DNA from 2 places in the Levilactobacillus sp. FUA 3915 genome. Region 2 is predicted to be linked to the other one. Evidence: predicted binding sites of a transcription regulator. Region 2 holds the regulator's gene; the other holds the start of a gene.
What was found. The regulator NrdR, encoded in region 2, represses ribonucleotide reductase genes. The targets are predictions, from matches to a motif close to ACACNATATATNGTGT.
Positions count from the first base shown of each region.

Region 1 (3,710 bases), 380 kb from region 2:
TTTTAATTTTACCCATTTTGCTTAAATTCACTGATTAACATTATAGCCTTTTTGACCGGGTCCTGTCACGACTCAGGTCGGAGATTTACCGGAACTTAATTGGGAACTTAATTAGCTAAATTTGGACACGAAAAAACTCCCAGTCCACGGACTAGGAGTTGGAATTATCACATAAACTTGAAGCACAAAGCGAAACGAACTTAGTGCTGCTTCCTTCCGGACCTGACACGATTCGTAAGCCCACCCTTGCTCCAAGGCCTTTACGGCAAATACTAGTGTATCATGATTTATTCTTGCTGTCTAGCGTCTTGTTAGCTTCTGCGCGTTTGGCCGCTTGCCGAGCCTTCTTCGCTGCCTTCTGCCGCTTGCGAGCCGCCTGGAAAAAGCTGACCATTCGCTCACCAGCATCCTTGGCCAGTAAGCCTTCATGGACCTTCACGGTGTGATTCAACCGCGTGTCCGTCAACGTTTCGTAGAGACTATCGACTGCGCCCGCCTTCGGATCACGCGCGCCATAAAAGACTTCGGGAATCCGTGAGTTAATAATCGCGCCGCTACACATCAGGCACGGTTCAATCGTCACGTACAGCTGACACTCTTCTAGTCGCCAACTCTTTAAGGTCCCACAAGCCTCTTCGATGGCCCGCACCTCGGCGTGCATCGTGGCATCGTTGCCGTGCTCGCGGAGGTTGTGCCCCCGCCCCACGATGTGATCATCATGCACAATGACGGCCCCAATGGGCACCTCACCAATGATGGCGGCCTGATCCGCTTCAAAGAGGGCCTCTTCCATATAGTGACGTTGTAATCCGGTATAACTCTGGTCGCGCACGGGGACCCCTCCTTTCAGCTAATCGGCTGTCAGTGTGCTCTCTAAGATATAGTAGCCTTTATCCTTCTTAATGTTTGTACAGTTGCCAAACGTTTCTTTCATGGTCTTCTCGGCCGACGGTGCACCCTGCTTCTTCTGTAAGACCACGGTCAACGTCCCGCCTGGAAGCAAATGATCCTTAGCCCCCGTCAACATGGTCGTTACCACCTGCTTACCGGCACGAACGGGCGGATTCGTAATGATAGCCGCGTAACGCTCCGTGACGTGGGTATACACGTCTGAGGTCTTGATCTCCACGTTTTCAATTTGATTGGCCACCGCATTTTGCCGGGCCAAATCCAAAGCTAATTCATTCACATCGACCATGGTGACCTGGCGATCAGGCCACTTCTTCGCCAGTGCCAGGCCGATTGGGCCGTAACCTGTGCCAAGATCCAACCAAGGACCAGCCGGTGTCTTGTCGGCGTTAAACGCATTCAGCAGCGCCCGTGAGCCGTAGTCCACCCGGTTTTTAGAAAAAACACCGTTGTCGGTGGTAAACAACAATTCGTTGCCTAAGAGGGTAAACGGCCAATGATGTTCCTCGTGTAAAACGTCTGGATTTTGTGTATAATAGTGATTAGTCAATTTCTCCGCCACCTTTACTGACTATTTTACCGTAGTTAGTCGTTGGTGGCTAATAAAAAAAGTTTATCAGTTCAGACACTATATTTGGTAGTTATTGTATGTTTCAACTACCAAATATAGTGTCTTTTTTGATTGTAATTTTCCATATCTGGTGTACACTGAACACATTGATAATGAATTTTACGAGGAAGTGTCGACCATGAAAGTAACAGTTTATTCAAAGAACAATTGTATGCAGTGCAAGATGACAAAGCGTTTTCTGAGCGAACATAACGTGGATTTTGAAGAACGGAATATTAACCAAAACCCCGAATATGTGACGTACCTCAAGGAGAAGGGTTTCCAAGCCGTTCCCGTTGTTGAAGCACCGGGCATGCCAGCCTTCTATGGCTTCCGTCCAGACCAATTAACACAAATCGCGGGCTAAGCCTTTTTTAGTTCGGCACAAACCCGTCTTGGCGACGTCGTGTTTGTTCACGGTGCCGCCATTTTTGTTTGAATTTTACGCAAATTAAGAGAAGGAAGAGTTGATCAGTATGCCTTTAAAAGACTTAACCGACGTGACGTATTACGACTTAAATAACGAAATCAACATCCCCGTCGACGGTCAAATTCCGTTGAACAAGGATCAAGAGGCCCTCCAAGCCTTTCTGAAGGAAAACGTGATTCCCAACACCAAGAAATTTGCTTCCTTACAGGAACGTTTTGATTTCCTAATTGCCAACAATTACGTTGAAGAAACCGTCATCGCCGCCTATCCCATGAGCTTTATTGAAGACCTGTACGCCTACATGCGTGCGCAGAATTTCCATTTCAAATCCTTCATGGCCGCTTATAAGTTCTACGCTCAATACGCCTTGAAGACGGATGACAACGACTACTACTTAGAAAACTTTATCGACCGGGTCGCCATGAACGCCCTGGACTTCGCCGATGGGGACCAACAACTGGCACACGATTTAGCGGATGAAATTATTCACCAACGCTACCAACCGGCCACGCCTAGCTTTTTAAACGCCGGTCGTTCTCGCCGGGGCGAACTGGTCTCCTGCTTCCTGATCCAGTCGACCGATGACATGAACACGATTGGCCGGACCATCAACTCGGCCTTGCAACTGTCCCGTATCGGCGGTGGGGTCGGCATTAGCCTCTCCAACCTGCGGGGGGCCGGTGATCCCATCAAGCACATCGAGGGCGCTGCATCCGGCGTCGTGCCCGTCATGAAATTACTCGAAGACAGTTTCTCCTACTCTAATCAACTAGGCCAACGTCAAGGCGCCGGGGTCGTTTACCTGAGCGTCTTCCATCCAGACATCGTGGCTTTCTTGAGTGCCAAGAAGGAAAACGCCGACGAAAAGATTCGCTTGAAGACGTTATCCTTAGGCATCACCGTGCCCGATAAATTCTACGAGCTCTGTGCGGCCGACGATGACATGTACCTGTTCAGTCCCTACGACGTTGAGCGCATCTACGGCAAACCCTTCTCCTACGTGGATATCACCCAGGAATACGACAACATGGTCGCCAACCCTGACATTCATAAGAAGAAACTGAAGGCGCGGGACCTGGAAACCGATATTGGCAAGCTCCAACAGGAATCCGGTTACCCCTACATTGTGAACATCGACACGGCTAACCGTGAGAACCCGATTGACGGGCGCATCGTGATGAGTAATTTATGCTCAGAAATCATGCAGGTCCAAACGCCTTCCACTGTCAACAATCGCCAAGAATACAGCCAGTTGGGCACCGATATCTCCTGCAACCTGGGCTCAACGAACATCGTCAACCTCATGGCCGCTCCCGACTTTGGCCATTCCGTCGAGACCATGGTGCGGGCCCTGACCTTTGTTACCGACCACTCCGACATCGACGTGGTGCCTTCTATTCAAAAGGGTAATCAATTGGCCCACACGATTGGTTTGGGCGCCATGGGCTTACACAGCTACTTTGCCAAGAACCACATGATGTACGGTTCCAAGGACAGCATCGCCTTTACCAGCGTTTACTTCATGCTGCTGAACTATTGGACGTTGAAAGCTTCTAACCAAATTGCCAAGGAACGCCACGAAACGTTCCACAACTTTGACAAGAGCGCCTACGCCGATGGCAGTTATTTTGACCGCTACACCACGACCGACTGGCGGCCAGCCAACACGAAGGTTCAGGAATTGTTTGCCGACGTGTGGCTCCCCTCGCCGGAAGATTGGGCAGCCTTGAAGACCGCTGTCATGCAGGACGGCCTGTATCA
Region 1 covers NZ_CP168704.1:322,918-326,627, forward strand. The annotation lists RNA gene ffs (signal recognition particle sRNA small type) at 172-258, opposite strand; gene ACEPST_RS01940 (nucleoside deaminase) at 281-793, opposite strand; gene ACEPST_RS01945 (class I SAM-dependent methyltransferase) at 851-1,459, opposite strand; gene nrdH (glutaredoxin-like protein NrdH) at 1,659-1,886, shown strand; gene nrdE (class 1b ribonucleoside-diphosphate reductase subunit alpha) at 1,996-3,710, shown strand, end outside.
Region 1: the regulator NrdR is predicted to act here: its motif matches at 1,535-1,550, upstream of nrdH (glutaredoxin-like protein NrdH).

Region 2 (3,710 bases):
CTTGCCCACGCCAAAGCTCCCCTGCAAGTACAGGGCCTGGTGCCGTCGGTTGGGACTGGCTTCGTAAGCGTCGACAAAGTCTAACGCCGCCATCAAGGCTTCGGCCCGATCAGAATCCTGATCAAAGTTTTTAAAGTCAGCCTCACGAATACTCTTCGGCATGGCAATCGACTTCACCCGTTGCCACAATTGTTGTTGGGCTTGCTTCTCCTGGGTCGCCTTGGTTGGCACGTAGGCCACGTCAATCAGATGGTTGGACACGATGAGCTGGGGTTCATATCCCGCCGCAAAGGTCGTGCCCCCATTCGCTAACTTTTCCCGTTCGCTGACAAATTCGTAGAGTTTGGCCGCTGAACGCGTCATCACGTCTTCCGCCAGCTCCTCCTTGTGGGCCTGGTAAAAGGCCGTCACGGTTGGATCATCGTAGACTTTGGCCATCAGTTGACGGTAGTTATCGTTTAAATGCCGTTGATTCATCAGATGTTGCATGGTTTTACTTAAATCTTCCATCAGTTAATCCTCCTTCCCATCCGCGGTGCGTTCCTGAAGCCGCGCAATGCGCTCTTGTAATTTCTGTTGTTGGGCCGGTGACAGCTTGGCCTGCGTCGTTTGTGACTGGGCCTCAGCCGGTTTCTTTGCCCAGTCCGGTAGTGTCTCCTTGACCGTAGGCTGACGGTTACGCGACCGTCGCGGCTTGCTGGCCGTCTGCTGGTGCTCGCGAATTTCCTTAATGGCCGCCTGGGGCGTTTGAATTTTCTTCATACTCCAGTCATTGGCAATCGAATCCATGAGGGCCTTAGACAGCGTTGGCTTGTCCGAATCCACCAGCATGTGGTAGATCAGCACGTTTAACACCGACTGTGGAAACAGCTGACGACTGACCTGGTCGCGGATGATGCGCTGCTCACCGTCCGTGATGTAGCCGCCGCGCTTTTGCTTGATTGCCTGTAAAAAAACTGCGGGCACCGTGGTATTCGCCACCTTGATCAACGCCTGTTCGGCGGAACTCAGGTGCTGATCCGTCGGTGCCTGGGCCAATGTCGCGGCAGAGGGCGTCTGTTCGCTAGCCGCCGGTTGGGCGCGGTGTTGTTGGCCAAAACTCTGAGCAATCACCCGTTTGAACTGTTCGGGGTCAAATTGATTCGTTGCCAAATCCGTTGCTTCACCCACGTACCGGGCCATGGTGACCTCATCCAGGCCGTACGTCGCGTGCTCCGTCAATAATAGCTGACGTTGGCTCCGTAATGCCCGGGTGTCAATGAATGAGTGCTCTAAAATGTCGCCTAATAATTTAAAATCAAAGTCCTCATGGTTGGTCCCTTGCAACGCTGGTGCGCCGGCGTCAACCGGCAACTCATCGCGCGTCGCCGTGATGGCGGCTGGGAGTTGCTTGAGCTCTTGCCCATCCACGTGAAAGACGTCCAGAAAGTTCTTGGTAATATCCACTTCATCCGCAGAATCAGTGGTCTGCGGCGTGTTGTGGGTAACCAGGGACCGATAAACCTCTTCCCCGACCACGCCCAACAGCTGAACGCTCAACAGATCATCGCGAAAGAAGTCTGCCGGCTGAAGTGGGGCCCGCAGCTCATAAATGAAGCTGGTCAACTCATTGGCCGTCTTCACCTTAGTCGTCAGTAACCCCGCAGCCTCCAGGCGTAACCGGGCCTCATAGAAATGGGCCAGGTCCATCCCCAGCAGTCCCAGCAGGGTGGCGTGACGCTTGTACGTCGCCCGTTCGGGGAGCCAAAAAAGGGCCGAGTAAAGCCCCGCGGCACTCGGTCCAATGATTGGCTGATAAAGCTGGGTCAACGTCTGCCAACTTTGATCCGTCAAGCGGTCCGCTAGCCGCACCAGGAATCCCGTTCGCGGTTTTAATTGATGCCAGGAATCCTCCATGCGTTATTTCCCCTCACTTTGCCCCTGGTCCCCTGAATCTGGGTCAGAGTCCTGTTGGGCCTTTTGCTTATCCTTATCGAGCATGTCCTTCAACTCGTTGAAGAACACCCCGGTATCCTTGAATTGCCGGTAAACGCTGGCAAAGCGGATATAAGCGATTTCATCCACATCTACGAGCCGGTTCATCACGTATTCCCCAATTAATTGACTGGAAATTTCGTTGACGCCCAGCGCGCGAATTTTATTTTCAACTTCATCCACGATATTGGTCATGACGTCCATCCCCACTGGTCGTTTCTCAGCGGAGCGGATGATGCCTCGTAGAATTTTCTCCCGGTTAAATTCCTCCCGGGTCCCGTTTTTCTTAATTACCAACAGTGGCGTCACTTCGACGCGCTCAAACGTCGTGAACCGAAAACCACAGTTCTCGCACTCACGACGCCGGCGAATCACGCGGCCGTCGTCGGTGGGCCGACTGTCGACGACCCGCGATCCATTATGATGACAGTGTGGACACTGCATTATTGGTCACCTCGTTTTAAATGGTTACTCTTGCCAAATTTATTGGCGTCAAGCCATTTTACCACTTGTTGGCGCGTTTGGGCAATCGTGCCCCCGTTGTCAATAACCACCGTGGCCTGCGCAATCTTCCGGTCGATGGGCCATTGCCGGTCCATCCGGGCCTGGGCATCGGCCGTCGATAACCCATCACGGGCCATTAGTCGTTGCCGCTGGGTCGTGGCATCGGTCGCCACGACCATCACGTGATCGACCAAGTGAATCAGGTAACCGACCTCAAAGAACGTGGGCGCATCAATGAGAACCACGGGCACCCGCTGCGCCTGATAGCCCGCCAATTGTCGCTGAATCTCGTCCTGAATCAAGGGTGTCGTGATGGCCTCGAGACGTGCCAATTCTTCCGGATGAGTAAACACCAACTGGCCCAGCTTTTTCCGGTCCAGTCCGTCTGCGGTCAGGTAGTCTGCCCCAAAGGTCGTGCCAATCTGCTTGAGACCGGCCGACCCCGGTGCGACCACCTGGCGGGCGATGATATCGGCGTCGATGACGGGCAGCTCGGCAGCTCGTAACCAGGCACTCACGGTTGATTTGCCGGTCGCAATGCCCCCGGTCAGTCCCCAGACTTCAGTCATCGGTCAACGCCTCCAATGCTTCCAAAGGCACGGGCTGACAGTGCGGGCAGTAGTGCGTGCCGCGCTGAGCAACCTTGATCTTTACGATTTCCGTGCCGCACCGCTCACAGGGTTCCCCCTCACGCCCGTAGACGTGCAGGTGATTTTGAAATTGCCCCGCCTCGCCAAAGGCCGTCGAGAAGGAGTGTACGGTCGTCCCGTGTCCCTTGATGGCCTGCGCGAGCTCGTCAATAATGTTGCGGCGCAGCGTGGCAAGCTGGTCGGCACTCAGCTCATCGGCTGGTGTCAACGGATTGATTTTTGACAGCCACAAGACCTCATCCACGTAAATGTTGCCCAGACCCGCAATTTTAGACTGGTCCAACAGGAAGGGTTTGACCACCTTGTGAGACTTGCCAAAAATCCGTTGCATATAGGCCAGGGTCAACGTGTCGTCCGTGGGTTCCGGTCCCAGTTTACCCAAGGAGGGCAAGGCCGCCGCCTCGTCTCCAGTTGGGACTAACCGCATCCGACCAAACTTACGGGTGTCGTTGTACCGCAGCTCCCGGCCATCCGTCAGATAGAAGATAACGTGGGTGTGCTTGATCACGGGACTCCCCTTTGGCTGGACATCGTATTTTCCTTCCATCCGCAGGTGTGACACCATAGTCAAGTCGCCACTGA
Region 2 covers NZ_CP168704.1:2,978,762-2,982,471, forward strand. The annotation lists gene dnaI (primosomal protein DnaI) at 1-510, opposite strand, end outside; gene ACEPST_RS13825 (replication initiation and membrane attachment family protein) at 514-1,896, opposite strand; gene nrdR (transcriptional regulator NrdR) at 1,900-2,418, opposite strand; gene coaE (dephospho-CoA kinase) at 2,418-3,047, opposite strand; gene mutM (bifunctional DNA-formamidopyrimidine glycosylase/DNA-(apurinic or apyrimidinic site) lyase) at 3,040-3,710, opposite strand, start outside.